DNA from 4 places in the Arthrobacter sp. P1_B3 genome. Region 2 is predicted to be linked to each of the others. Evidence: riboswitches for the same ligand, from Rfam matches in the RefSeq annotation. Region 2 holds a riboswitch; each other region holds the start of a gene.
What was found. Region 2 has a riboswitch for thiamine pyrophosphate ahead of thiO (glycine oxidase ThiO). Riboswitches for the same ligand answer to the same signal wherever they lie in the genome.
Positions count from the first base shown of each region.

Region 1: it holds a riboswitch for thiamine pyrophosphate, as region 2 does, so the genes downstream of both, AC1D2F_RS09785 (bifunctional hydroxymethylpyrimidine kinase/phosphomethylpyrimidine kinase) here and thiO (glycine oxidase ThiO) in region 2, are expected to answer to the same signal.
Region 3: it holds a riboswitch for thiamine pyrophosphate, as region 2 does, so the genes downstream of both, AC1D2F_RS14560 (ECF transporter S component) here and thiO (glycine oxidase ThiO) in region 2, are expected to answer to the same signal.
Region 4: it holds a riboswitch for thiamine pyrophosphate, as region 2 does, so the genes downstream of both, thiC (phosphomethylpyrimidine synthase ThiC) here and thiO (glycine oxidase ThiO) in region 2, are expected to answer to the same signal.

Region 1 is NZ_JBFTZV010000006.1:171,699-179,026, forward strand. Features, by position in the region: gene AC1D2F_RS09780 (Rne/Rng family ribonuclease) at 1-1,637, shown strand, start outside; TPP riboswitch at 1,784-1,880, shown strand; gene AC1D2F_RS09785 (bifunctional hydroxymethylpyrimidine kinase/phosphomethylpyrimidine kinase) at 1,863-3,587, shown strand; gene rplU (50S ribosomal protein L21) at 3,991-4,299, shown strand; gene rpmA (50S ribosomal protein L27) at 4,362-4,625, shown strand; gene obgE (GTPase ObgE) at 4,743-6,332, shown strand; gene proB (glutamate 5-kinase) at 6,322-7,328, shown strand, end outside.
Region 2 is NZ_JBFTZV010000004.1:198,278-205,605, reverse strand. Features, by position in the region: gene AC1D2F_RS06535 (DNA-methyltransferase) at 1-611, opposite strand, end outside; gene AC1D2F_RS06530 (DEAD/DEAH box helicase) at 620-2,377, opposite strand; gene AC1D2F_RS06525 (RNB domain-containing ribonuclease) at 2,695-4,197, opposite strand; gene AC1D2F_RS06520 (ferritin-like fold-containing protein) at 4,236-4,910, shown strand; gene thiE (thiamine phosphate synthase) at 5,007-5,702, opposite strand; TPP riboswitch at 5,729-5,849, shown strand; gene thiO (glycine oxidase ThiO) at 5,844-7,184, shown strand; gene thiS (sulfur carrier protein ThiS) at 7,181-7,328, shown strand, end outside.
Region 3 is NZ_JBFTZV010000013.1:65,389-72,716, reverse strand. Features, by position in the region: gene AC1D2F_RS14585 (SHOCT domain-containing protein) at 1-167, opposite strand, end outside; gene AC1D2F_RS14580 (glutamate--cysteine ligase) at 305-1,492, opposite strand; gene AC1D2F_RS14575 (UDP-N-acetylglucosamine 1-carboxyvinyltransferase) at 1,555-3,078, opposite strand; gene AC1D2F_RS14570 (energy-coupling factor transporter transmembrane component T family protein) at 3,216-4,019, opposite strand; gene AC1D2F_RS14565 (ABC transporter ATP-binding protein) at 4,016-5,617, opposite strand; gene AC1D2F_RS14560 (ECF transporter S component) at 5,662-6,309, opposite strand; TPP riboswitch at 6,376-6,519, opposite strand; gene AC1D2F_RS14555 (heme-degrading domain-containing protein) at 6,708-7,253, shown strand; gene AC1D2F_RS14550 (DUF4235 domain-containing protein) at 7,295-7,328, shown strand, end outside.
Region 4 is NZ_JBFTZV010000007.1:21,067-28,394, reverse strand. Features, by position in the region: gene AC1D2F_RS10255 (glucose-6-phosphate dehydrogenase) at 1-689, opposite strand, end outside; gene ffh (signal recognition particle protein) at 842-2,425, shown strand; gene AC1D2F_RS10245 (alpha/beta fold hydrolase) at 2,496-3,230, shown strand; gene thiC (phosphomethylpyrimidine synthase ThiC) at 3,227-5,062, opposite strand; TPP riboswitch at 5,058-5,166, opposite strand; gene AC1D2F_RS10235 (GNAT family N-acetyltransferase) at 5,241-5,747, shown strand; gene AC1D2F_RS10230 (amidohydrolase family protein) at 5,744-6,826, shown strand; gene AC1D2F_RS10225 (VOC family protein) at 6,909-7,328, shown strand, end outside.

The sequences.
Region 1 (7,328 bases), on a different contig from region 2:
ACGTCGAGCGCAACCGCCTCAAGCGGATCCTCAAGGACCGCCTGCCCGAGGACGCTGGCGTCATTGTCCGTACCGCGGCCGAGGGTGCCTCCGAGGAAGAGCTGACGCACGACATCAACCGGCTACGCGCGCAGTGGGAGGGCATCGAGAGCCAGTCGACGTCGACCAAGATCCTCGCCCCCGAGCTGCTCTACGGCGAACCTGACCTGACCATCAAGGTGGTCCGCGACGTCTTCAACGAGGACTTCTCCAAGCTGATCGTCTCCGGCGCGGAAGCCTGGGACACCATCGAGGCCTATGTCACCTACGTGGCACCGGACCTCGTGGGCCGGCTCGAGAAGTGGACCAAGGACACGGACATCTTCGCTGCCTGGCGCATCGACGAGCAGATCCACAAGGCCCTGGACCGGAAGGTCTTCCTGCCCTCCGGCGGTTCCCTCGTGATCGACCGCACCGAAGCCATGACCGTGGTGGACGTTAACACCGGCAAGTTCACCGGTTCCGGCGGCAACCTCGAGGAAACCGTCACCAAGAACAACCTGGAAGCGGCCGAGGAAGTCGTCCGGCAGCTGCGCCTGCGCGACATTGGCGGCATCATCGTGATCGACTTCATCGACATGGTGCTCGAATCCAACCGCGACCTCGTGCTGCGCCGCATGGTGGAGTGCCTGGGCCGGGACCGGACCAAGCACCAGGTGGCCGAGGTGACCTCGCTGGGCCTCGTGCAGATGACCCGCAAGCGGATGGGCACCGGGCTGCTGGAAGTCTTCGGCGAACAGTGCGAAACCTGCGCGGGCCGCGGCATCGTCACCCACGACGAACCGGTGGAACACCGCCGCGCCAACACGGTTGCCGCGGAGCACTATGTGCCGCGCGCCGAGGCGCAGCCTGCTGCCCGCACGGAGCGCAAGAGCCGTCGCCGCGGCAGGGGAGGCCAGGGCCCGGAGACGGCGCCGGCCGCACCCGCAGCCGTCCACGTCGAGCCCACCGAGGCCGAACGCCACGCCAAGGCTGAAGCCACCCGGGCCGCGCTGGCCAACATCGCCGCCGCGGCGCACGCCGCGCACCTGCACGACGGGGAGGCAGCCGCTGCCAGCGACGCCGGGGCCCGTAAGGCCGCCGTCGACGCCGTCACGCAGCTCGCGGCCGCCGAAGAGGCAGCCGGACGTCCCGCGACCGTGCTGACGTTTGGCGGTGAGCAGGTGGCCCTGCCGTTCGTGGAGCACGCCGAGGACACGCCGGAACCGGCCCTGACCCTGGACCTGCTGACCGAGGCCTTCGCCAACCTGGGCGACGCCGAGGCCGGCAAGCCGGCCGGGATGGACGCCGTCCAGGCCCCGCCCTCCGCGGCTTCCGCGGCACCGGAGGCGCCCGCAGCCGTGCGCACTGCGCAGGCGCCGGCTTCGCGGACAGCGGACACCACGGCTCGTGGCCGCCGCGGGCGCCGCAACCGGAGCGCCAGCCGCGCCCAGGGCGCTGCGAACGAGACCTCCGTGGAGCATCGCGAGGCGACGCGGCCGGCCGCGGCCGGATCGGTTCACGAGGCCAAGGCACCCGCCGCGGCCAGGCCGGCGTCCATCCCGGCCGGCAACGAGCCGATCATCCTCGGCGTGGGCGTACCGGCGTCGGAGCTGTAGTCCGCCGCGACTGATCGCTTCCCCGACCGGTCCCTTCGACTGGTTGGACTGCGGGACCGGGCCGGAGCGGGCGTAACAATACGTCCGCTCCGGCCCGGTCCCGCTCCTGCGTTAACGGGGCAGCCCGGTGGCAACGGCTAGGCTGGAACACTGACACGGGGTGCCGCGCATCAGCCGGCTGAGATCCAGACCCGTTGAACCTGTCCGGTTAGCACCGGCGAAGGGATGTCTGACTTGTCCGCGAGATCGAATCAGTCCGAGTTTCTGCCCAGCGATTGTCAGACGGCAGGGCCGTCCCCGTCCGTGCCGTCCCCGTCCGTGCCGTCCCCGTCCGCACCCCCGCGCATTCCCCGCGTGCTGGCCATCGCCGGCTCCGACCCCTCCGGCGGGGCCGGGATCCAGGCCGACCTGAAGAGCATTGCAGCGAACGGCGGCTACGGCATGGCCGCCATCACGGCCCTGACGGCCCAAAACACCCAGGGCGTGCGCGCCGTCCACGTGCCCCCGGCCGCGTTCCTCACGGCCCAGCTGGACGCCATCAGCGACGACATCGGCATCGACGCCGTCAAGATCGGCATGCTCGGCGACGCCGCGGTGATCGACGCCGTCCGCAGCTGGCTGGAAAAGGTGCGCCCCGACGTCGTCGTCCTGGACCCGGTGATGGTCGCCACCAGCGGCGACCGGCTCCTGCAGGAATCGGCCGAGGCCGCCCTGCAGGCCCTCCTGCCGCTGGCGGACCTCATCACGCCGAACCTCGCCGAACTCGCCATCCTGCTCAAAGAGCCCGCCGCGGCCGACTGGGCTGAGGCCTTGGCGCAGGGCAAACGACTGGCGGCCCTGACCGGCACCACCGTGCTGGTCAAAGGCGGGCACCTCAAGGACGGACACTCCCAGGGCGGCCAGCCCGGGGACGGACCCGTCGACGGCGGCGATGCCGCGGAGGGCGGGAACGGCGCGGGCGCCGGCTGCCCGGATGCATTGGTGAACACCGGGGGCCTGCTCGGCCGGGAAACGGTGGTGGTGCCGGGGGAGCGGATCGCCACGCGCAACAGCCACGGCACCGGCTGCTCCTTGTCCTCGGCCATGGCCACCGTGCAGGCCCGGGTGGGGGACTGGGAAGTGGCGTTGCGGGAGGTCAAGCCGTGGCTGCTGGGCGCGCTCCGCGAAGCCGCGGCCCTGGACGTCGGCTCCGGCAACGGTCCGGTCCATCACTTCCACCACATGCAGCAAACTGGCGATGTGCACGCCCTCAAAGACGACCAACGCGGCCAGGGCAGCCTCGACGGCCACGGTCCGGCGGAGGGCGAGTTCGCCGCTGCCTTGCGCGCAGGGGCCGCGGGCGATCTTGACGCCATCTACGCCCTGGACTTCATCCGCGGGCTGGCCGACGGGACCTTGCCCGAGCACGAGTTCGCGTACTACCTCGCCCAGGACGCCATCTACCTCAACGGCTACTCCCGGGTCCTGGCCCGTGCCGCCGCGATCGCCCCCACCGAGGCGGAGCAGCTGTTCTGGGCCCGTTCCGCACAGACCTGCCTGGAGGTCGAATCAGAGCTGCACCGTTCCTGGCTCAGCACCCGCCCCACTGCCCCCAACCTGGGCCCGGTGACGAAGTCGTACGTGGACCACTTGCTGGCCGCCTCGGTGGCCGGCAGCTACGCGATCCTCGTCGCGGCGGCGCTCCCATGCTTCTGGCTCTACGCCGAGGTCGGGGCCACCCTGCACCGGGAATTCCTTGCCGGCGGCGCCCCCGTGGCACACCCCTACGCCGACTGGCTGCGGACGTACGCCGATGAGGACTTCGCCGCCGCGACCCGGCAGGCCATCGCGTACACGGACACGGCGGCCAGACGGGCATCCGGGAGCGAGCGGGAGGCCATGGCCCTGGCTTTCCGGCAGTCATCGGGCTACGAAGTGGCCTTCTTCGACGCGCCGCGGCTGTACGCCTGACACGACCTGGCCCGCACAGCCGGTACGATGGTGGGGCACGGTTCCGGAAGTCCTTGCGGCAGCACAGCATCAAGACGGTCGAGATCACGGTCAAGAACATTGACACGGTCTTTGCTTCAAGACGTTGTGGCGCCTATCACGGACTACCAGCCGGAACCAGCCTCATTTGCGGCCGAAGGCAAAATTAGCGTATTCTAGATCTTCGGTGCTTACGCCAACACTTGGGTTATGACCCTGAGAACAGCCTGCTTGGAATTCCAAGTGGATTTGTTCCGGGGATAGCTCATGGGTTCCCCCGGGGAATCCACCGGCGTTGAGGCACAGCGTGAGCCGGTCCAAACAATTTGGCCCCAGGTTCCGCACGCAAATCTAGTAATAAACGTCGAGAGAAGTGAGTTCCCCAGTGGTGTACGCGATTGTCCGCGCAGGCGGCCGCCAAGAGAAGGTTTCCGTTGGAGACTTCGTTACCCTGAACCGCGTCCCCGGTGGAGCCGGCAGCACCTTTGAGTTGCCCGCACTGCTCCTGGTGGACGGTGACAAAGTCACGTCTGCTGCTGCGGACCTGGCCAAGGTAACGGTTACGGCTGAGATCCTCGAAGACCTTCGTGGTCCGAAGATCGTCATCCAGAAGTTCAAGAACAAGACCGGTTACAAGAAGCGTCAGGGCCACCGTCAGGAACTGACCAAGGTCAAGATCACCGGTATCAAGTAACTCTTCGTTACTGTTCAGGTTCCAGCAGATTCCCCAGAATTTTTTGAAGGCAGGCATTCCAAATGGCACATAAAAAAGGCGCGAGTTCCACTCGCAACGGTCGTGACTCCAACGCCCAGTACCTCGGCGTCAAGCGCTTCGGTGGCCAGGTAGTTTCCGCAGGCGAGATCATCGTCCGCCAGCGCGGCACCCACTTCCACCCGGGCGCCGGCGTCGGCCGCGGCGGGGACGACACCCTGTTCGCCCTGACCCCCGGTGCTGTCGAATTCGGCACCCGCCGTGGTCGCCGCGTTGTGAACATCGTGGCTGCTGCAGCTGCAGAGTAACAAAACGTTCTAAATCGGTGGGGCGGGCCATTAGGTCCGCTCCACCGGTGTTTTAACCGCATTACAATCATCTTGGGCCCCTTTGTGGGTCCGGGGAACAGCACTGAGGAGATCCACGTGGCGAGCTTTGTAGACCGGGTAGTACTGCACGTATCCGGCGGTACCGGCGGCCACGGCTGTGTCTCCGTTCACCGCGAGAAGTTCAAGCCCCTCGGCGGTCCCGACGGCGGCAACGGCGGCAACGGCGGCGACGTCATCCTGCGCGTCGATCTCCAGACCACCACCTTGCTCGACTACCACCACGCACCCCACCGGCACGCCACCAACGGCGGCCCCGGCATGGGCGACTGGCGCGGCGGCAAGAACGGCGAAACCCTGATCCTTCCGGTGCCCGTAGGTACCGTGGTGAAGTCCAAGTCCGGTGAGGTCCTCGCCGACCTCGTGGGCGAAGGCGACGAATACATCGCCGCCGCCGGCGGCATTGGCGGCCTCGGCAACGCCTCGCTGTCCTCCCAGAAGCGCCGCGCGCCCGGCTTCGCGCTGCTCGGCATCGAGGGTGAATCCAGCGACGTCGTCCTGGAGCTGAAGTCCATCGCTGACATCGCCCTCGTCGGCTTCCCCTCGGCCGGCAAGTCCAGCCTGATCGCCGCCATGTCGGCCGCGCGGCCCAAGATCGCCGACTACCCCTTCACCACCCTCATCCCGAACCTGGGCGTCGTCCAGGCCGGTGAGGTCCGCTTCACCATTGCCGACGTCCCCGGCCTGATCGAGGGCGCCAGCGAGGGCAAGGGCCTCGGCCACCACTTCCTGCGCCACGTCGAGCGCTGCGCAGCCCTCGTGCACGTACTGGACTGCGGCACGCTCGAATCGGACCGCGATCCGCTCTCCGACCTCGCCATCATCGAGGCCGAGCTGGAGAAGTACGCCGTGGACATGAGCTACAGCGGGTCCGACGGCGAAGTGGTTCCGCTGAACCACCGCCCCCGCCTGGTGGCCCTGAACAAGGTGGACCTGCCCGACGGCAAGGACATGGCCGAGTTCGTCCGCCCCGAACTGGAATCCCGCGGCTACAAAGTCTTCGAAATCTCCGCGACGAGCCACGAAGGCCTCCGCCAGCTCGGCTTCGCCATGGCCGAAATCGTCCAGGCCGCCCGCGACGCCGTCGCCGCGACCCCGCCGAAGGTGCAGGCCCCCGTGCTGCGCCCCCGCGCCGTCAACGAGACCGGCTTCACGATCCGCCGCGAAGAGAAAAACCTCGAGCCGCTCTTCCGCGTCCTCGGCGACAAGCCCGTGCGCTGGGTCAAGCAGACCGACTTCACCAATGAGGAAGCGATCGGCTACCTCGCGGACCGCCTGGCCAAGCTCGGCGTCGAAAATGAACTCTTCAAGCAGGGCGCCACACCGGGCGACACTGTGGTCATCGGCGAGGACGACGGCGTCGTCTTCGACTGGGAACCGACCATGATGGCCGGCGCCGAACTTCTCGCCTCACCGCGCGGCACCGACGTGCGCTTCGCCGACATCGGCGACCGCCCGACGCGTGGCCAGAAGCGCGACGAACAGCAGGAGCGGCGCGACGCGAAGGCCGCCGCCCGTGCGGAGCTCGAAGCCGAACGCAAGGCCGGCATCTGGACCGAGTCCGTCAGCGGACGCCGCGCGCGGCAGCCGCTCAAGGAGAGTGGACTGGGCGCAACAGATGACGAGTAAGACCGTCGTCGAGCACCGGTCGCAGCCCCTCAAGGCCCACACCCTCAGCGCCCCGGACCGCAGTGCGCTGTCCGGGGCCCGCCGGATCGTCGTCAAGGTGGGCTCGTCCTCGCTGACGTCCATCAAGGGCGGGATCTCCGAAGAGGCCCTGACCGGCCTCGCCGACGCCTTGGCGCACCAGCGCAACGCCGGCACCGAGATCATCCTGGTGTCCTCGGGCGCGATCGCAGCCGGCCTCGCCCCGCTGGGACTCGAGAAGCGCCCCCGCGACCTCGCCACCCAGCAGGCCGCTGCCAGCGTGGGCCAGGGCCTGCTGATGGCCCGGTACACCCACGCCTTCGGCGCGCACGGCGTCACCGTCAGCCAGGTGCTGCTGACCGCGGATGACCTCATGCGCCGCAGCCAGCACACCAACGCGTTCCGCGCGCTGAACCGGCTCCTGAACCTCGGCGTCGTCCCGGTGGTCAACGAAAACGACACCGTGGCCACCCACGAAATCCGCTTTGGCGACAACGACCGGCTCGCCGCCCTGGTGGCCCACCTGGTCCGCGCCGACGCACTCCTGCTGCTCTCCGACGTCGACTCCCTGTACGACGGCCCGCCGTCGCACGGCGCCAAACGGATTGCGCACGTCTCCGGCCCGCACGACCTCGACGGCGTCTCGATCGGCAGCACCGGCAAGGCCGGCGTGGGCACAGGCGGCATGGCCACCAAGGTCGAAGCCGCCAGCATGGCCGCCGGTTCCGGCATCCACGCCTTGGTCACGTCCACGCCGAATGCGGCTGCGGCACTGGCCGGCGAGGACGTGGGCACGTGGTTCTCCGTCAATGGCGCGCGCAAGCCGATCCGGCTCCTGTGGCTGGCCCACCTGGCCACCGTGCACGGCACCCTGGTGCTCGACGACGGCGCGGTCAAGGCCGTCCGCGACCGCCGCACCTCGCTGCTGCCTGCCGGGATCGCCGCGGTGAAAGGCCACTTCGAGGCCGGCGACGCCGT
Region 2 (7,328 bases):
TGCCACCACACGTCCGTGGGAAGCTTGCCGAGCTCGCGCTTGGCGGGGGTGACAAGTCCGGGCGCCATGTACGGCTCACGGTCCACCTCGGCGCTGTCGAAGTGGTACTTCGCCGGGTTCTTGACGTAGACAAGGATGTTGTCGTGCTTGGTGGGCCAGCGGTACTTGGCCCGCGCACCGTAGTCGTACGCCCAGATGATCTCGTTCAGGAAGCATTCCCGGCCGAAGATCGCGTCCAGCATGACCTTCGCGTAGTGCACCTCGCGGTAGTCCAGGTGCAGGTACAGCGTGCCGTCGTCGGCCAGGAGCCGCCAGGCCTCCACGAGCCGGGGCTCGAGGAAGGACCAGTAGTCGCTGAACGCGTCGTCGTACTTATGCAGCGCACCCTTGATGGTGTCGTAGGACCGGCCCTTGAACCCGACGCGGTCACCCTCGCCGCCGGCGTTGAGCACCATCTTGGTTTCCTGGCGCCGCTGGACCCTGCCGGTGTTGAAGGGCGGGTCCACGTAAATCAGTGTGAAGGCGCCGTCCGGCAGCGTGGGGAGGTATTCCGCGTTATCCGCGTGAACCACCAGGTTGCTGCCGTCCGGCGCCCAGACGGTGTCAGTCATGGAGGGGATTAGGCCTCGGCGCCGCTCGGCTGTGCGTCGCCGCCGGCCACTACCTCGCCGTTGCGACGGCGGGTGCGGGTCCGGCGCCGGGCACGGGTTGCCCGGTCCACCTCGGTGGGGGCCTTCGCCGTTGCGGCGGCAGCAGTTTCCGGGCCCTGTCCGCTGGCGGTGGACACGGTATCGGCCTCGGCGGGACGGCGACGGCGGTCGCCGGACCGTCCGCCGGCTTCGGCGCCGCTGCGGCGCGAGTCGCGGCCGCCGGTGCGGCTGCCTTCACGTGCACCCTCACGGCCGCCGGTGCGGCTGCTCTCGCGGGCGCCGTCACGGCTGCCCGTACGGCTGCCTTCTCGGGCGCCGTCCTTTGCGCTGCCGCGCGAGTTCTTCTTGCCGGTCTCGCCGAGGTCCTCGAGGACCTCCGCGTCGACGCCGGCGAGCACTCGCTTGTCGCGGGGGAGCCGGCCCTTGGTGCCCGCAGGGATGTCGAGTTCCTCGAACAGGTGCGGCGAGGAGGAATAGGTCTCCACGGGCTCGGGGTAGCTCAGGCCCAGGGCCTTGTTGATGAGCCCCCAGCGCGGCATGTCATCCCAGTCAACGAAGGTCACAGCGGTACCCTTGTTGCCCGCGCGGCCGGTGCGGCCGACGCGGTGCAGGTAGATTTTCTCGTCCTCGACGCACTGGTAGTTGATCACGTGCGTGACGTCGTCGACGTCGATGCCGCGGGCGGCGACGTCGGTGGCGACGAGGACGTCCACCTTGTTGTTGCGGAAGGCGCGCAGCGCCTGTTCGCGGGCGCCCTGGCCGAGGTCGCCGTGGATGGCGGCGGCGGCGAAACCGCGGTCCACCAGTTCCTCGGCCACCTTCGCTGCGGTGCGCTTGGTCTTGGTGAAGATGATGGTACGGCCGCGTCCGCGGGCCTGCAGGATGCGGGCTACCACTTCCACCTTGTCCATGCTGTGGGCACGGTAGATCAACTGGCGGATGTCGCGCTTGGTCAGGCCTTCGTCGTCCGGGTCCGCGGCGCGGATGTGGGTCGGCTGGGTCATGTAGCGGCGGGCCATGGCGATGACCGGGCCGGGCATGGTGGCCGAGAACAGGAGCGTCTGGCGGACCGCGGGGGTACCGGCGATCAGGGTCTCGACGTCCGGCAGGAACCCGAGATCCAGCATTTCGTCGGCCTCGTCGAGGATGACGATCTTGACGTTCTTCAGGCTCAGGTGCTTCTGCTTGTAGAGATCGATCAGGCGGCCGGGGGTGCCGACAACAACTTCGACGCCGTTCTTCAGCGCCTCGACCTGCGGCTCATAGGCGCGGCCACCGTAAATGGTGGCGATGCGGGCGTTGCGCTTCTTGGCGGCGTTCTCGAGGTCCTTGGCCACCTGGACGGCGAGTTCGCGGGTGGGCACAATCACCAGGGCCTGCGGGGCGCCCGGCACGGCCAGCTTGTCGAAGCCGGCGTCGTCACGGCCGACGACGCGCTGCAGCGCCGGGATGCCGAAGCCGAGGGTTTTGCCCGTACCGGTCTTGGCCTGGCCGATGATGTCATGCCCCGCCAGTGCCACCGGCAGCGTCATGGCCTGGATCGGGAACGGGTGGGTGATGCCGGCGTCGGCCAGCGACTCCACGATATCCGCGCGGACGTTGAAGTCGGCGAAGGTCTTTTCGGCAATCTCGTGCGGCTTTTCGTCCGAGATAATTGTTTCTTCGGGCTCGATGGTCTCCGTGCCGGACTCATCGGTCAGAAGCTGGTGCGTGTGCAATTCACTCACAGGGGAGTTTCCTTATTCATTTTGGGCTGCGCTGCTTGCTCAACGGGGCCGGCCGAAGTGGCCGTTCCGGAGCACGCTCAGGCGCGCAAGCATTTCCAGTGGAAGCCGATCGCGGGCTATCTAAATGCTGGCACTGGGGACCAGCGGGTGGATCTCAAGATCGCGTAGGGGCGGGCTTGTTGAATTCGAAAATCATGGAAATCAACGACCGGGCATCCATTTCTACTTCTCCAGTCTAGCTGTACGAGGCCCGGATCCTCGACTGGACCCGTCATCACGCCCCGGGAGCGTGCCGGCTGCGGACTGATAAGGGACTGTCAGCCCACGAGCTCCAGCTGGATTTCGCGTGTGGCGATGTCTGAGGACACCACCCGGACCCGGACTTGCGTGCCCGGTTCCAGTTCGCCGGGGCATCGCGCGGTCACGGCGGGCTCGGCGATCTGGACGATCCCGGACGGGCCGTTTCCGTTGCCGTTGGCTTTGCCGCCGTTCCCATTCCCGTTCCCGCTGCCATTGGTGTTGCTCTTCGCCGGTTTGGGGCCGGAGATGACGACGGCGTCGAATTCCTGGCCGACGTGGTTGACGAGCAGCGCCGCCTCCACGGTGTCCAGCGACAGCCGCTCCAGTTTCGCGGCAAGCTGGTCCGAGGTGCCCATGATGGCCGGGAGGGACGGCAGGGCATCCCGGGCCCAGGCCGGAACTTCGGTGCCGTTGCTCAGGGCCTCGCAGATCACCAGCACGAAGCGGTCGACCAGCCGCCGCAACGGCGCCGTGGAATGGGCGTAGGCGGCGCCGATGGCGGACTGGACTGCGGCTCCCGGCACCGTGCCGTCGAAGTGCGTGTACCCGGCACCGCGGAAAAGCATCCCGGCCGAATGCACAATGGCCAGCTGCCGGGGGTCCGTGGGGTCCAGCGTCCGCAGGTACTCGCCGTAGCGCATTTCCCCGTCCCAGGGCTTGCCGAGAGCGTGGGTCTGGCGGTGGAAGTGCCTCAGTGAAGCCTCATCAGGGGCGGGCATGGTGCGCAGGATGCCGACCTTGCCCTGGAGCATGAGCGCGGCGGCGGCCATCCCGGTCATGAGCGAAATCTGGGCGTTCCAGTCCTCCACCGGCAGCGGCGGGGCCGCCACGATCCGGTAGCCGCCGTCGGGCAGCTGCTGGATTTCCTGTTCCGGCATGTTCAGGCTTGCGCCGCCGCGCAGGCGTTCCAGCTCCACCCGTTTGATGCCTACCTCTTTCAGCAACTGCAGCACGGGCGCCGCGGTGCCGGCGTCGAGCTCGGCCTGGACGCCTTTGTAGCTGAGTTTCGCGCGGCTGCGGACCTGTGCACGGCGCACGAGGACTGAGGTCACCTCTGCCGCGGCGTCGAGCTCGAACTCCCAGACGAACGCCGCGCAGAGCTGCCCGGCGAGCAGGCTGCCGGCGGCCTCGCTGATGATTTCCGGGTGCAGCGGAATCCGGCCGTCCGGAGTGTAGAAGGTCTGGCCGCGGCGCCGGGTCTCGGCGTCGAGCGCGCCGCCCGGGGCGACAAAGGACGGGACGTCGGCGATGGCGTAGAACACCTTGTAGCCGCCGTCGCTCCGTTCGATGAACAGGGCCTGGTCGAGGTCAGTGGACGATGCCGGATCAATGGTCACGAACTCGACATGTGTGAGGTCCAGGTCCGGCAGCTTGTGCTCGGCCACCGCCGCCTCCGCGTCGCGCAACACGTTCTCGGGGAACGGACCGGGAAGTTCCAGCGTGGTGCGCAGCGCCTTGAGAGCCCCGGCAAGCTGGTTCTGCTGCTCGTGGACACTGGGGGTCAGGCGATGATGGGACACGAAAATCAGGGTAGCCCGATTTCCGCTATTAGTCTTGGATGATGAGCGCAACTGCGGACGATCCGGCCCTCTACAACAGCTTCCTGGCGGATCTGCTGGGAGTCATGGCGTACGGCGAGCTTTCTGCCTTCGAACGGCTGTCCTCGAGCGCCCGGTATTCGCCCACGCTGCATGACCGTGCAGTGCTGGGCAGGATGGCCGTGGACGAGTTCCAGCACTACGAACTCGTCCACGCCCGGCTCGAGCACATGGGCCTGGACACGGAGGCTGCCATGCTGCCGTTCCAGCCCTCAGTGGACCACTTCCACGAGCGCACGCGCCCGGCGGACTGGTACGAGGCGCTCATGAAGGCCTACGTGATCGACACGGTCTCCGCTGACTTTTACAGCGCCGTCGGCCGGTACGTCGACGCCGGGACCCGGGAGCTGATCGGGCAGGTCCGCTCCACAGGCGAGTCTACGGCCGTGCTGCAGGAGCGTCTCAAGGCGGCCCTGGCCGATGACCCCCGGCTCGCGTCGCGCCTGGCGCTGTGGGCCAGGCGCCTGCTGGGTGAGGTCCTGACCCACGCCCAGCGGGTCAGCCTTGAGCACGAGTTCCTCGCCGGGCTCTCGGGGCTGGACGACGCCGACGCCAGGGAGCTGGTCAGCGGCCTGACGGCCGAACTCGCAGCGAACCACGCGCGCAGGATGGCAGGGCTGGGGCTGGCCGGGTAGGTCCAGTACCGAGCGCCAGCCGCGGTGCCGGCGAGGTTGCCGGCCAGGGTGGCCGCGGCCCGGAACGCCGGCGGGCTTGCGGGCCGGGGAACCTGCCTAGGATTCCGCAGCGTCCAGCGCCGCCAGCAGTGCACCCGCGGCGTGGGCCGGATCAGCGGCGTCGGTGATCGCCCGGACCACCACGATCCGCCGGGCGCCGGCCTCGACTACCTGCTCGACGTTGCTGAGGTCGACCCCGCCGATCGCGAACCACGGCACGACCCCGTCGACTTTGCCGGTGCCGTCCGCTTCCGCCCGGCCGATTGCCTGGGCGGCGTAGCGCACCAGGTCGAGGCCGACGGCGGCGCGTCCCGGCTTGGTGGGCGTCGCCCACACGGGTCCCACACAGAAATAGTCGAGTCCTTTACGGCCTGGTGAGGCGGCAATGGCGGCGTCCACCTGTTTCGGGCTGTGGGTGGACAGGCCGATCACGGCATCCTTGCCCAGGAAGCCGCGGGCGGCGTCGAACGAAATGTCCTTTTGGCCGATATGGAACACCGGCGCCCCGGACAAGGAGGCGATGTCAGCCCGGTCATTGACGGCCCACAGCCGTCCGTGGCGCTGTGCTGCCGCGTGAAGGACCTCCAGGAGTTCGAGTTCCTCCGCCGCCTCGAGCGATTTGTCGCGCAGCTGGATGATGTCAACGCCGCCTGCGAAGGCGGCGTCAACGAAGTCCTCGAAGTCGCCGCGGTCCCTGCGGGCGTCGGTGCAGAGGTAGAGGCGGGCGGTGGTGTGGAGGGGGTCCTGGCTCATGGCACCAGCCTAGTTCCTCTAAACTGGGCGCATACCGCGGGAGCCCGCAGCAGCCATGTCGCCGCTGCACGGCTGAGAGGGCGTCAGAGCCGACCGCTTGACCTGATCCGGCTAGTACCGGCGTAGGGAAGGAATTTTTTTATGGGCTCACGAGCCGGCCGCGCAGCCGAAGCCGCAAATGACGCCGCTTCCAGAGTTTGTGACGCCGGGCCCGGTACCGCAGGGGACATCAGCGCCGAAGGCATCACCACAGACATCACCGCAGACGTTGCCGTGATCGGCGGCGGCGTGATCGGCCACGGCATCGCGTTCGAGGCCAGCCGCGCGGGCCGGTCCGTGGTGCTGATCGATGATGCTCCCGGCAGCGGAGCCAGCTGGGCCGCGGCCGGCATGCTGGCCCCCGTGAGCGAGCTGCACTACCAGGAGGAGCAGCTCCTGGAGCTGATGCTTGAGTCCTCCCGGCTGTGGCCCGGATTCGCTGCCGAAGTCGACGCCGGTGCGGGGATGGACGCCGGTGCCGGGGGCACGGAATGCCGGGCCGGTACCGGCTACCTGACGACGCCGACCCTGGCCGTCGGGGCCGACGCGGCGGACCGGCGCGCGCTCGCGGACCTGAGGGAAGTCCAGCAGGCCTGCGGCCTCACCGTGGAACCGGTGACAGTGCGCGAGGCGCGGAGCCGGGAGCCGCTGCTGAGTCCCGGCATCTCGTGCGCCTTCGACATCCCGGCCGATCACCAGGTGGACCCCCGCCTCCTGATCGCCCGGCTCGCCGGCGTGCTCGGCACGGAGGGCGGGAGTTTGATCCGGCGGCGCGCGGCGGGCCTGCTGTGGCAGGACGGACAGGTTGCGGGCGTACGGCTGGCGGGTGGCGGTTTCGTGCGGGCCGCAGAAACCGTCGTCGCCAACGGGCTCGGCGCCGCCGGGCTCGAGGAGCTGCCCGCCGGACTGGCGCTGCCGCTGCGGCCCGTCTACGGCGACATCCTGCGCCTTCGCGTGCCCCCGCATCTTCAGCCGCTGCTCACCGCAACCGTGCGGGGCATGGTGCGCGGGGTTCCGGTGTACATCGTTCCCCGCCAGGACGGCACCGTGGTGATCGGAGCCACCCAGCGCGAGGACGGACCGTCGAATCCGCATGCCGTATCTGCCGGCGGCATCTACCAGCTGCTGCGGGACGCCCAGCAGCTGGTGCCCGCGGTCGCCGAGCTGGAGCTGCTGGAAGCCACGGCCCGGGCCCGGCCCGGCACCCCGGACAACGCCCCGTTGCTGGGGCGGGTCGCGCGCCCGGGCGGCGGGGACGTCCCGGGACTGATCATCGCCACAGGTTTCTTCCGGCACGGCGTCCTGCTGACCCCCGCCGCTGCCGCCGTATGCCGGCAACTCATGGACGGGACGCCGGACCCGCGCTGGGCAGGGTTCCGCCCCGACCGTTTTTCCCGCATCCCGGATACGTCCGGAGACAGCCCCAACAAGGAAGCAGCATGAACATCAGACTGAACGGAACGGAGCGGAGCGTCGCCGACGGCGCCTCCGTCAGCACACTCGTCAGCCAGCTCACGGGCCGCAGCATCGGCCCCGACGGCCGGGCTGCAGACGGGGGCAAACTCGGTGTCGCCGTGGCCCGCAATG
Region 3 (7,328 bases), on a different contig from region 2:
GCCCGGCTCCTGCCCGGGTAGGGCCCCGGCGGTCCCTGCATCCCGCCCTGACTCCCGCCTCCGGCAAACATGCGCACCGCGACCAATACCAGCAGCGCTATTCCAACGAGCAGGAGGCTGCCCCACAGCCACATCCAGCCCATATTCATGCCATAGCCCCACATCAAGACCGGCGCCCTTTCGCCTCAGACCATTGATATTCAGATTCTTTGGCCAGCCCTGGACCACCGGTAGAGTCCGAAGGCCTCCTCGCCGGGGAACCCCGTCGCCGTCGAGACCGTGGAAGGCCGTGCGGCCATCCGGTTCAGCCCCGGTGCAGCCGGTCCAGGGGCACGTTCCCGCCGAGCGGTTCCCCGGTGGCAGCCCCTTGGGTCGTCACCTCGACGGCCCGTTCGACGACGGCGGCCAGCCCGCCTTCCCGGTGAGGGCCCCGCTGCAGCTGCGAGCCGGTGCCCTCCGTCAGGATCCTGTCGACGCCTTCGCGCACCAGATCCAGCTCGCCCTGCTCCTCCAGCACGGGGGCCACAAAGTCCACGAGCGCCCAGACCACATCCGCGGCCGGGGCCGGGGTGAACGTTCCGAAGTCCAGGAGCTGTCCGCGGAGTCCGCAATTGCTGGCCTGCCACGCGGCCATCCGCAGCAGCAGCGTGGGCACCGGGGCGGGGTCGACGCCGTCGTTCCATTCCCGCGCCGCGGACTCCACGAGGGCGCGCACCAGCACGGCGATCAGCGCCGCGTCCTCGGCCCGCAGACAGACGTCGGCGACCCGGACTTCCACGGTGGGATGCAGCCGGGCCAGCCGTGCATCGAAATAGACCATCCCCTCGTCCATCAGGACGCCGCTTTCCACCAGCCGGGTGACCAGCCGCCGGTAGACGGGCAGGCTGCCGAAGATCATGGTGGGGCCTGACCCCGGCCAGCGGTTCCACGCCTGCGTGCGGTAGCTTTCGAATCCCGTCTCCGCGCCGTTCCAGTACGGGGAATTCGCGCTGAGGGCGAGCAGCACTGCAAGCTTGTCGCGGATCCGGTCCATCACGGCCACGCCCTCCTCCGGGGACTCCACAAAGGTGTGGACGTGGAGGCCGCAGGTCAGCTGGTTCCGGACCGTGAGCCCGAAGCGTTCCTGCATGGTCATGTACCGCTGATTCGGTGTGAGGTGCGTGGCTGCGCCTTGGGGCGAGGTGGCCAAGGCTGCGACGCGGCCGCCATGCGCGCGGGCGGCCTGGTCCGCCCGGGCCCGGCTCTGCCTGAGCTGGCGGAGAAGTTCTGCGTAGTCCAGGCAGGGCCGCGTCTGGGTCTCAATCTGTTCGAGTTTGAGCTCGTAGCTAAAGTCGGCGCCCTCGTGGACCGGTTGCTGCCCTGGGAGAACTTGGGCGGCGTCCTGCCTCTTTGGCGGAACCAGGCTGGGCAGCATCAGGTCGGCGAGGGCAAGCAGCATCCCCGATTCGGGGTCCACTATCAGCAGTTCTTCCTCCACGCCGAATGTGCGCATGAATCTATTGTGCGTCACGATCCGCAGAAACGCCCCTACACCAACACGGGATCAGTCTGGGATCAGTCTTGGAAGTACTCGATCTTCGCGCCGATGGTGTTGAGCCGTTCGGCCAGGTCCTCGTAGCCGCGCTCAATGACATAGATGTTCCGCAGCTCCGAGACGCCGCGGGCCGCCAGCATGGCCAGCAGCAGGCAGGCGGCGGGGCGGAGGGCCGGCGGGCAGCCAACCTCGGCGGCACGCCACTTGGTGGGCCCGTTGACGTATATCCGGTGGGGATCGAGCAGCTGCACCTGGGCGCCCAGTTTGTTGAGCTCGGTCAGGTAGATGGCCCGGTTCTCGTAGACCCAGTCATGGATCATGGTCTGGCCGTGGGCGTTGGCGGCGATCACCGCGAAGAACGGCAGGTTGTCGATGTTCAGGCCGGGGAAGGGCATGGGGTGGATCTTGTCCTCCGGCGCCCGCAGCTCCGAGGGCTTGGTGGTGACGTCCACCAGGCGGGTGCGGCCGTTGCGGGCAAAGTATTCCCCGGAAACCTCAAGTCGCTGGCCCATCTGTTCTAGCGTGGCGAGTTCAATTTCCATGAACTCGATCGGGACGCGGCGGATGGTGACCTCCGAGTTCGTCACGATGCCGGCGGTGATGAGGCTCATCGCCTCGATCGGGTCCTCGGACGGGAAGTATTCGATGTCGGCGTCGATCGACGGGCGGCCGGTGATCTCCAGCGTGGTGGTGCCAACCCCCGCGATTTCCACGCCGAGCATCTGCAGGTAGAAGCAGAGGTCCTGCACCATGTAGTTGGGGCTGGCGTTGCGGATGACGGTGGTGCCGCGGCGGTGGGCTGCGGCCATGATGGCGTTCTCGGTGACGGTGTCGCCGCGTTCGCTCAGCACGAAGGAGCGGTCATGACCGTCCGACGGCGGCGCCTGCACCGCGTAGAACCCGGATTTCGCCTCCACGCTCAGGCCGAACTGGCGCAGTGCCTGCATGTGCGGCTGCACGGTGCGGGTGCCGAGGTCGCAGCCGCCGGCGTAGGGCAGCCGGTAGGTGTCGGCCTCGTCCAGCAGCGGGCCCAGGAGCATGATGACGCTGCGGGTCCGGCGGGCCGCCTCCACATCCATGGATGCCAGGTCCAGGACCGCGGGGCGGCGGATCTGGAGGTCGTTCGCGTTGAGCCAGGTGCACTCGACGCCGATGCTGGTCAGCACCTCCACGATCCGGTTGACTTCCTCAATCCGGGCCAGCCGGCGCAGGGTGGTGGTGCCGCGGTTGATGAGGCTGGCGCACAACAGGGCGACGCCGGCGTTCTTGCTGCTGTTGACGTCCACCGCGCCGGCGAGTGTGCGGCCGCCCTCGACACGGAGGTGGGTCATCTGGGGCCGGCCCACCTTGACGATGCTGTGTCCGACGATCGCCTCCAGTCGCTGGATCATCTTCAGGCTCAGGTTCTGCTTGCCCTGTTCCATCCGGGCGATGGCGCTCTGGCTGGTGCCGAGCTCGGCGGCGAGTTGTCCCTGGGTCCAGCCCTTCGCGCCGCGGGCTTCGCGGAGCAGGAGGCCTACGTGTTCAGCAGTCGGTTGAGTCATGTCCCGAAAATATCACGGATGATTTATTAACCCCCGGCATTCCCGCCGGAGTGCCGTTAATCTCACAGGGATACCCGCATCATGCGATACCCGGTGGCTTGCGACGCGCTGCGGTGCCGGAAACAGTGGGCGGCGCGCTACTGGCGCGCGAGGAAGACGAGGTTCCAGGTGCCCGAGCCGAGGGCCGCTGCGACGGCGGCTGCCGCGATGCCCAGTCCGCCCAGCAGTACCCAGACGTCGAGTCCGCTGTACGTGGACGGCCTGGCCCAGGTCCGCGCCGCGCCGCCAAACCCGCGGGCCTCCATGGTCACCGCGAGCCGTGAAGCGCTCCGGATCGCCTGCACCAGCAGGCCGAAGCTCTGGCCCAGGGCGGCGCGGAACCGCTGGTAGGGGTTGCCGCTCGATCCCACGCCGCGGGCCCGCCGGGCCATGCCGATCGTCTGCCATTGCTCGGCCATGATCCCGACCAGCCGCATGGCGGCCAAGGTGCCCAGGACGAACCGGTGCGGCAGTTTTGCGTTCTGGGCCAGGGCGTCGGCAAGGTCTGTGGGGTCCGTGCAGCTCATCAGCAGCACCGCAGGCAGTGCGATCGCGAGCCCGCGGAGCATGAAGCCGATCCCCAGCTGCAGGGAACCGGCGCTGATGGACCAGATCCCGGCGTCGAGCAGGACGGATCCGGCGTCGGGCGCCAGGATGGCGGTGCTCCAGCCGCCCAGCGCCGCCGCGAGGATCAGCGGCCAGCCGCGCTGCCACAGCAAGGCCAGGGTCAGGCCGGCCAGCGGCAGGAGCAGCAGTTCGAAGGCCAGCGCCACCGACGCCGAGACCCAGTCAATGGACAGCGCCAGGACCAGCGTGATCAGGGTGACCGCGGTGAACTTGGCGAGCGGGTTGGCGCGGGTCAGCAGCGCATGGTTGCCGCGCAGGCTCAGTGCGTCCCTCATGGCGAGGCCCCCTCCGGCAGTTCAAGATCCGGGCCGGGAGCATCCGCGGCGGCAGTTTCCCGCGGCCGGAGTCGGAGTTCGGTGCCGCCGAGGACGGCGCTGAATTCGGCGTCATGCGTCACGGAGACGACGGCGGTGCCGGCGTCGAGCAGCTCGGACAGGAACGAGGCGAGTTCGGCCCAGGTATTGGCGTCCTGGCCGAAGGTGGGCTCGTCCAGGACGAGCACCTGCGGGTGCGCGGCCAGCACGGTGGCTACCGAAAGGCGGCGCTTCTCGCCGCCGGAAAGCGTGTAGGGGTTGGCCTCCACGAGTTCGCTGAGCCGCAGCCGTTCCAGCAGCTCGTCCACGCGGTCTGCGCCGTAGCCGAGGTGGCGGGGGCCGAACATGAGCTCGTCCAGGACCTTGCCGGTGACGAACTGGTGCTCGGGTTCCTGGAACACGGTGCCTATCCTGGCGATCAGCTGCTGGGCCTTCCACCGGTACGGATCGGTTCCGGCATCACCGCTGAGCTTCGGCGCGGCCGAGACCGTTCCGGCAACGGGCCGCAGGAGCCCGGCCAGCGTCAGCGCCAGGGTGGACTTCCCCGCGCCGTTCGGTCCCGTGATGGTCAGGGCCTCGCCGGCGTGGACCTGGACGGAAACTCCGGACTGGACCGGACGCGGCGCGATCGTGCGGAAGCCGTCGCGCAGCCCGGCCCGCCGCGGCCGCTCGCGTGACACCGCGAGCCCGTCGGCCGCGAGCAGGAGCTGACCTGCGTCCCGTGCCGGCAGCCGCAACCGCGTCGCCGGGACGTAGCCCGGCACCCAGACGCCCGCACCGATGAGCATGTCCCGCGCCTCGGCCAGGACCCGGTCCGGCGGTCCGTCAATCAGCACGGCGGAGTCCGTGGCGGACCCGGGCTGCAGCACCACGATCCTGTCCACCAGGTCTTTCCAGACCCCCACCCGGTGCTCCACGACCACCAGGGTGGCGCCGGTCTTGTCCAGGCAGCGGCCCACAGCGTCGCGGACCTCCAGGACGCCGGCGGGGTCGAGGTTGGCGGTCGGCTCGTCGAGCAGCAGCAGCCCCGGCCGCATCGCAAGGATCCCGGCGAGCGCCAGCCGTTGCTTTTGTCCGCCGGAGAGTGCCGACGTCGGGTGGTCCAGCGGCAGCCGGCCCAGCCCGACGTCGTCGAGTGCCTCGCGCACGCGCGGCCAGATCTCCGCCGCCGGGACGGCGAGGTTCTCCGCACCGAAGGCGACGTCGTCGCCGAGGCGGGAAAGCACCACCTGGGTTTCCGGGTCCTGCTGCACAAGCCCGGCGCGGCCGCGATGCGCCCGTGGCGGGGCACCGTCGATCAGCAGGCTTCCGGTCTCGTCTGAGTCTTCGGAGTCGCCGGCCGGCCCCGAGGCGCCGGCCGCGCCGTCGCCCAGCACGCCGGCCAGGGCGTGGAGCAGCGTCGATTTGCCGGCGCCGGAGGGGCCCAGCAGGAGCACGCGCTCCCCCGGCCGGATGTCCAGCTCAAGGCCGCTGACGGCGGGCCGGGGCCTTCCGGCGTGCCGCCAGCCCCAGCCGCGGGCCGTGACGGCGGCCGGCCGGACGCCTGTTGAAGATCTCATGGGTGCTCTGCAGAGTTCAGGATAAGAGGGTTCTGGAGAAGCGATCAGGAGAAAACAGGCTCCGTGGCGGCCTTGCGGGAGGCAAAGGAGCCCAGCACTCCGGTCTTGGCCAGGCCGCGGGTGGCGAGCCAGGACAGTCCGCCGGCAATCACTGCGCCGGAGATTGTGGTGAAGGCGATGTAGGCGAGCTTGTCCCCGGCTGCGTAGGCGATGTTCCAGCCCCACGGCAGGAAGGAATCGTTGAGGCCGCAGAACAGGCCCGCGCTGGCTCCGGCGAGCAGGGACACCGGCAGGTTGAACTTCTTATAGAGGAAGGCCGCGAAGACCAGTTCCGCGCCGAGGCCCTGCAGGATGCCGGAGATCAGCACCGTGGTGCCGTACTGCGAGCCCATGATGAGCTCGCCCGTGGCCGCGACGGTTTCGCAGAAGAGCGCTGCGCCCGGCTTGCGGATGATGAGCATGCCCAGCACCGCCGGGATCATCCAGCCGCCGGCGTAGAGTCCGCTGAGCGGCGGGTAGAGCGCGTTGACCGGGACCGAAATGAGGTTCGCGCCCTGGGACCAGGCCCAGAAGATGACGCCGCCGGCAACGGCGATCAACGCGGCCACCACAATGTCCACCACACGCCAGGTGTAGTTGCGCCGGGCCGATGATGGGCTGGCGGAACCATGCTGTGCTGAAATATCTGTCATGTCGTCCTCCTGAGGAACAGGAGGGGAGGGTGCTCCGGCCGGCTTCGGCTTCCGCCGCCCTCCGCGCACCCTGAGAACTCGACTCCCTTGCGCCGGTACTAACCGGATCAGGTTCGAGGGTCTGCGGCTGCCCGCACTCTCAGCGCCCACCTAAGGTTTCCCCGGATTTTTCCGGTGATGCCCGACGGCGGCGCTCCCCTGTCGTAAATTGTTTCGCCCTTGTGGGCTGGCTCAGTTTACACCCGGAGGGCCGGGTTTTCAGTGGTGTGCCGTCACAATCCGGGACGGGGCAAAGCAGGTCTCCGCGGCCGGGAACGCCCCGCTTGGTAGAGTCGACGTGTCGGACACCCGGACCCGCCAGCGGGCGGCCTCGTCACCCACCGGAAAGCTGGATTATTTTGACGCAGACACCAGCCACACAAGATCCCTCCGGGGAATACGACCCTGACTCGAGGGAGCCGCAGCCGCAGGGATCCCTGGCGGTGCTCATCGGCCGGGTACTGGCCGAGATGGACGCGCTCCAGTTCGCGTCGTTCAGCAAGGACGACGCCCTGGACCTCGGGCTCCTCCTTGTCGAGCTGGGCAGGCAACGCTCGCTGCCCATCGCGGTCGACATCACCAAGGGCGAGCAGGTGCTCTTCCACGCAGCGCTGGACGGTGCCACGCCGGACAATGAGCGCTGGATCAACGCCAAGAAGCGGACCGCCATGCGGTACGAGGTCCCGTCCCTGCTGGTGGGCCTCCGGGCCCGCGCTGCCGGCGGAATGATCGAGGACAACGCCTGGTGGGACCAGACGGAGTTCGCCGCCCACGGCGGGGCGTTCCCCATTTACGTGCGCGGCACGGGCGCCGTCGCCGTCGTCACCGTCTCCGGCCTGCCCCAGAAGGCGGACCACGAACTCGTGGTCGAGGCCCTGCGGATGGTCCTCACACCGGAACGCTAGGCTAGGGAGAGACCCTGTTCCCGTCCCAAGGAGACCGAAGAATGAACATCATCATCAAGCTGCTCGGCACCGGCA
Region 4 (7,328 bases), on a different contig from region 2:
ATGTCGCGGAGGGCGCCGGCGCCGTCGTAGTAGCGGGCGCGTCCTTCGAGAGCGAGGTCCTCGTCGAAAATGATCTCGATCTTTTCGACGTGCTGCCGGTTCCACACCGGCTCCAGGAACGTGTTCGCGAAGCGCAGGCCAAGGATGTTCAGGACGGTTGCCTTGCCGAGGAAGTGGTCCACCCGATGGATGTGGTCCTCCGGGACCAGCGCGGCCAGTGTCTTGTTCAGATGCTGCGCGGACTGCTCATCCGAGCCGAACGGCTTCTCCATGACCAGCCGGGTGCCGGCGGGCACGTCCTCGGGAGCCAGCGCCTCGCACGCGCGCTGGCTGACACGCGGCGGCAGGGCGAAGTAGATGGCCACGGGGCCCTCCATCTGCGCCAGCAGCCCGGCGAGCTGGCCTTTGGCCGTGACATCGATTTGGTGGTAGCTGCTCTCCTGGCGGATCCGCTTGAGCTCCCGCTTGCCGTGGGCATCGGCCCGGGAGTTCTCGTCCGCAAAGGACTCCTCGATCCGGCCCAGCCACTGCTCCGGCGTCCAGGGGTCCGATCCCGCTCCGGCCAGGGTGAGGCCGTCGGCGCGGCCCCGGGCCACCAGGCGGGCCAGCCCTGGCAACAGGAGCCTGCCCGTCAGATCGCCTGAGGCGCCCAGGATGAGCAGGGTTTTTACAGTTGTTTGGCTGGTCACCTAAGCCAGCATGCCATCTTGAAGGCGCATCTTGGTACCCTAGATAGTCGAGTCCTGTTGTCGAGGCGGTTCGTCCAGGCGAACACCAGTCGCGACGCTGGCGTGCCGCACCGGCCGCCACCTGTAGATCCACTGAAAGAAGTGCACGGCGCGTGTTCAATTCACTCTCTGACCGGTTGACAGCAACCTTCAAGAATCTGCGTGGCAAAGGCCGCCTGACCGAGGCGGACGTTGACGCCACAGTCCGCGAGATCCGGCGTGCCCTCCTGGACGCCGATGTCGCCGTGCCCGTGGTCCGGGAGTTCACTGGCCGCGTGCGCGAGCGTGCCCTCGGCGCCGAGGTTTCCGGGGCGCTGAACCCGAGCCAGCAGATCGTCAAGATCGTCAACGAGGAGCTCGTGGAGATCCTCGGCGGCGAGACCCGCCGGATCCGCCTCGCCAAGACCGGACCCACCATCATCATGCTGGCCGGCCTGCAGGGCGCCGGCAAGACCACCCTGGCCGGCAAGCTCGCCAAGTGGCTCAAGTCCCAGGGCCACAGCCCCATGCTGGTGGCCTGCGACCTCCAGCGCCCCAACGCCGTCACCCAGCTGCAGGTGGTCGGCCAGCGCGCCGGCGTGCCCGTTTTCGCCCCGCACCCAGGCGCCACGTCCACCGAGCTGGACCACCCTGCCGGCGACCCGGTCGCCGTCGCCCGTGACGGCGTCGAGGAAGCCAAGCGCACCCTCCACGACGTCGTGATCGTGGACACCGCCGGCCGTCTCGGCGTCGACGCCGACATGATGGAGCAGGCGCGCCAGATCCGCCGCGCGATCGTCCCGAACGAAGTCCTGTTCGTGATCGACTCCATGATCGGCCAGGACGCCGTCAACACAGCCGTGGCCTTCGACGAGGGCGTCAACTTCACCGGCATCGTGCTCTCCAAGCTCGACGGCGACGCCCGCGGCGGTGCCGCGCTCTCCGTCGCATCGGTCACCGGCAAGCCGGTCATGTTCGCGTCCACCGGCGAAGGCGTGGACGACTTCGAGCTCTTCCACCCGGACCGCATGGCCTCGCGCATTCTCGACATGGGTGACGTCCTCACCCTGATCGAGCAGGCCGAGAAGTCCTGGGACAAGGATGAAGCCGCCCGGATGGCGAAGAAGTTCGCCGACCAGGAAGACTTCACCCTGGATGACTTCCTCGCCCAGATGCAGCAGATCCGCAACATGGGCTCCATGAAGAAAATGCTCATGATGATGCCGGGCGCGCAGAACATCCGCCAGCAGCTGGAGCAGTTCGACGAGCGCGAGATCGACCGTGTTGAGGCCATTGTCCGGTCCATGACCCCGCACGAGCGCGTTGCTCCGAAGATCATCAACGGCTCCCGCCGGGCCCGCATTGCCCGCGGTTCCGGCGTGCACGTCTCCGAGGTCAACGGACTGCTGGAGCGCTTTGCCCAGGCCCAGAAGATGATGAAGAAGATGGCCGCCGGCGGCGGGATGCCCGGAATGCCGGGGATGCCCGGCATGGGCGGCGGGGCGCGCAAGGGAGCCAAGCCCGCGCCCAAGAAGAAGGCCCGCTCCGGCAACCCGGCCAAGGCAGCGCAGGAACTGCGCGACGCCGAGGCCCGGCGTGCCGCCGGCTCCAAGGCCCTGCCCACCGGGGCATCGTTCGGCCAGCAGGGCGGCGACTTCGATCCGTCCCAGCTGAATTTGCCCAAGGGCTTCGACAAGTTCCTCGGCGGCAGCAAGTAGCCGCAGCTGCTAATGCCGCCGGGACTGTGTCGCCGGCGGCATCAGCACTGAAGTGCCATAGGGTTAGACAATGTTCAAGCAGCGCGTAGTCTTCGTCCACGGGGATGGCAGCTTCGGTGCCGCCGCGTGGCCAAAGCAGCACGGAATGGCGCTGGACTACGACGCCCTGTTCCTGCGGCGGCACGGGTTTGACGCCGTCGCGGAACCCCTCGAATCCAACTTCGCCGCCGACGCCGCAATTGTGCTCGCGTCGCTGGCAGACGACGGCCGCGGCGAGGCCGGCGGCCATGTGGTGGCCCATTCGCAGGGCGCGATCGCCGCGATGATGGCTGCCGTCGAGCGGCCCGACCTCGTCCAGTCGCTCACCCTGGTGGAACCGGCCTGCCTGTCCCTGACCGCGGAGCTTCCCGCCACCGCTGCGCACCGGGCGCTCATGCAGCCGCTCTTCGACGTCCGGCACAACCTCAGCGACGACGACTTCCAGCGGGAGTTCATCCGCCGCGCGTTTGCGGCCGACGCCCCGGGGGCCACGACGCCGGAGGCCCTCCGGGCGGCGCGCCGGCTCCGCCTGCAGGCGCCGCCGTGGGAAGCCCCGCTGCAGATCGTGCCGGGCGTGCCGACGCTGGTCCTGACCGGAGGCTGGGAACCGCTGTATGAGGAAATCGCCGGCTACCTGCGCGAGACCGGCGCCCTGCACCGCACGGCGCCGGGAGGGCACCGGCCCCAGGATTCAGCCGAGGGGGACCGGGCCATCCGCTCGTACATCGCCGAGGTTAGCCGGCACCAGCACGCCCGGGCGTCCTAGGAGGCTGCAGGTTCGCCTACGGCCGGTTCCGGCAGGTAGACCTTGCCGCCCGAGGCGAGGAACTCATTGCTCTTCGCCTGCATTCCGGCCGCCATCTGCGCCAGGGCCGCCTGCGAATCAGCTGAACCGTATTCGTCCCGGATGTCCTGGCTGATCCGCATCGAGCAGAACTTGGGACCGCACATCGAGCAGAAGTGGGCTGTCTTGGCCGGCTCCGCGGGAAGCGTCTCATCGTGGAAGGCCTCCGCCGTCACCGGGTCCAGGGACAGCGCGAACTGGTCCCGCCAGCGGAACTCAAACCGCGCCTTGGACAGGGCATCGTCGCGTTCGTGGGCGCCGGGGTGGCCCTTGGCGAGGTCGGCGGCGTGGGCCGCGATCTTGTAGGTGATCACGCCCGTCTTCACGTCGTCCTTGTTCGGCAGCCCGAGGTGTTCCTTGGGTGTCACGTAGCAGAGCATGGCGGTGCCGAAGCGGGCAATCTCCGTGGCGCCGATCGCCGAGGTGATGTGGTCATACCCCGGTGCGATATCGGTGACCAGCGGCCCGAGCGTATAGAACGGGGCGCCCTTGCAGAGTTCCTGCTGGCGCTCCACGTTTTCCCGGACGAGGTGGAAGGGCACATGTCCCGGGCCCTCCACCATGACCTGCACATCGAACTCCCAGGCCCGCTGCGTGAGCTCGGCCAGCGTGTCCAGCTCGGCGAACTGCGCCGCGTCGTTGGCATCCGCCGTCGCGCCGGGCCGCAGCCCGTCACCCAGGGAGAACGCGACGTCGTACTTCGCGAAGATCTCGCACAGCTCGTCGAAGTGGGTGTAGAGGAAGTTCTCCTGGTGGTGCGCCAGGCACCAGCCGGCCATGATGGAGCCGCCGCGGGAGACGATGCCGGTGACCCGGTTGGCTGTCAGGGGCACGTAGCGCAGCAGCACCCCGGCGTGGATGGTCATGTAGTCCACGCCCTGCTCGCACTGCTCGATCACGGTGTCCCGGAAGATCTCCCAGGTCAGGGCATTCGCCTCACCGTTGACCTTCTCCAGCGCCTGGTAGATCGGGACCGTGCCGATGGGGACGGGGGAGTTGCGGATGATCCATTCGCGTGTCGTGTGGATGTCGTCCCCGGTGGAGAGGTCCATGACCGTGTCCGCGCCCCACTGGGTGGCCCACTGGAGTTTGTCCACCTCCTCGGCGATGGAACTGGTCACGGCGGAGTTGCCGATATTGGCGTTGATTTTCACCAGGAACGCCTTGCCGATGATCATCGGCTCGGATTCGGGGTGGTTGACGTTGTTGGGAATGATCGCCCGCCCCGCGGCCACCTCGCTGCGGACCAGCTCCACATCGCAGTTCTCCCGCAGCGCGACGAACCGCATTTCCTGTGTGATGACACCGTCCCGGGCGTAGCGCATCTGCGTGACGGTCTTGCCCTCAACGGCGCGCCGCGGCACCGGCCGGCCGCCCCGCCACTCGGCCGACGCCGCACCCCGGCGCACCGCCGACTTGCCGTCGTCGAGCAGCTCCCGTTCCCGGCCGGCGTAGGTTTCGGTGTCCGCCCTGGCCTCAATCCAGGATGCCCGGAAGGGCTCCAGCCCGCGGACCGGATCGCTGCCGGGGCCGGCGGTGCGGTAGACCCGGAAGGGTGCGTTCCCGACGCCGCCCGGTGAGGGTTCCAGGRCAATCTCGGTCACCGGGACGCGGATGCCATGGTCCGGGTCCGTGGTGAAGGCCAGCGAGTGGGACTTCAGCGACTGCGTGGCGGCTGCAGGCTCATTTTGGGCTGACTCAATTTGGACGGGCTCGATTTGGGCAGGGCTGTGCTGGGTCAATTGGGTATTCACGAAAATACTCACTTCCTTCGCCGGCATTACCCGGACAGGTTCAACGGTCGCAGGCTGCGTCAGCCCGATCTCAGCCCCTGCAGGGGGCACCCGTGTGGTCGTAGACGAAGCTACCACGTGCCTGTCGACGGCTGTGGAGTATGACGCGGCCGGCGGACCGCGGTGTTAGCTTGGCATTGTGACTGTGCCCGGGGCCGCGGCCCGGATCAGGACGGCGACGCCGGAAGACCTTCCGGCGCTGCCGGTTCTCGAGGCCGCAGCAGACCGCATCCTCGAAGCGGAGCCGGGGGACCAGGCGCTCCCGGCTCCGGCGTTGACGACGCCGGTCGAGCCGCGCTTCATACTTGTCGCCGGAAACCCGCCCGTAGGATTTGCCCGCGTTGACGAACTCGGCGGCCAGGCCCACCTGGAGCAACTCTCCGTGCAGCCGGACTTCGGCGGGCGGGGGATCGGCCGGTCCGTGGTGGAGGCGGCCATCGATGCGGCCCGGAGTCGTGGCTGTTTATCGATGACGCTTAGCACCTTCGCGGACATTCCGTTCAATGGGCCGTTTTACGCGAGCTGCGGTTTCGAGGAATTCGCCCAGCCGGGCCAGGCGTTGGCTGCCCTGCGGGTGCACGAAGCGCAGCTGGGGCTGGATGATCTGGGCCGGCGGGTTGTCATGCGGATTAGGCTTAGGCCATGACCGGCATCATCGAATTCAGCGGCCCCATCCTCACGGCCGCGGACCAGGAACGCCGCGGACTTTGGTCGGTGGACGGACTGCTGACCTTCCGCCGCCCGGCAGCCGCGCCGGAGACCGTGCTGGACGGCTGGGTCATTCCCGGGTTCGTGGACGCACACTGCCACATCGGCCTGGGCCCGGGCGGGGACGTTTCCGAGGACACCGCCGAATCCCAGGCCCTGGCGGACCGGGACGCCGGGACGCTGCTGGTCCGAGATGCCGGCGCGGTCCACGACACCCGCTGGCTCCAGCAGCGGGCGGACCTTCCCCGGATCATCCGCTCCGGCCGGCACCTCGGCAGGACCCGGCGCTACCTGCCGGGCCTGGCCATCGAGGTCCAGCCGGAGGATCTCGTAGAGGCGGTGCGGAAGCAGGCCCGCGCGGGCGACGGCTGGGTCAAGCTCGTGGGGGACTGGATCGACCGCGACGCCGGCGACCTGGCGGCCAGCTTTCCCGCCCGGACGGTCAAGGACGCCGTCCAGGCCGCCCACGATGAAGGGGCCCGGGTCACCGCGCACTGCTTCGCCGAAGACACCCTGGATGACATGCTCGACGCCGGGATCGACTGCATCGAGCACGGCACCGGGCTGCTGCCCCGGCACTTGCCGCGCTTCCTCGACCAAGGCGTCCCGATCGTGCCCACTCTGATCAACATCGCCACGTTCCCGGACATCGCCACGCGGGCGGAGGCCAAGTTCCCCCGCTACGCCGCCCACATGCGCTCGCTGTGGGAACGGCGGGCTGAACGGGTCCTCGAAGCCTACGAGGCCGGGGTGGCCATCTATGCCGGCACCGACGCCGGCAGCGTGATCAGGCACGGCCGGATCGTGGACGAGATCCATGCCCTGCACGCCGCCGGCCTGCCCGCAGCAGCCGCCCTCGACGCGGCGGCCTGGTCCGCGAGGACGTGGCTCGGCGCGGACGGCATCGCCGAAGGGGCCAGCGCCGACGTCCTGGTATGCGCCGAAGACCCCCGGCAGCACCTCGGCACCCTCGCGGGCCTACAGCACATTGTGCTGAGGGGGCACTTCATCCGTTAGGAATAAATTGAAGCTTCAAGTAATTTTACCCTATACGAAAGGTCGCCGATACCCGGTGGCCGCAAGACACCGGAGCGTTTCGATGACCCAAGAATCCAGCACCCAGGATCTCCTTCCGGCCGAACTCAGCATGGGCACCGTGATGCTCAAGGTCGGCGACATGAAGCTCATGACCGATTACTACCAGCGGGCCCTCGGCCTGGAAATTGTGGCCGAACAGGACGGCGGCCTCTACCTCGGACGCAAGCGCAAGCCGCTGGTCCACCTGGCGCCCGCCCCCGGCCTGAACATTCCCTCCCGCGGCGAGGCCGGGCTCTTCCACACCGCCCTGCTCTTCGAGGACCAGCACTCCCTGGCGGCTACCGTGGCCACCGCGGCCCAGTATGAGCCCCAGTCCTTCACGGGCAGCGCGGACCACCTTGTCAGCGAGGCGTTCTACTTCAACGACCCCGAGGGCAACGGCATCGAGCTGTACTGGGACCGGCCGCGGGAAGCCTGGTCG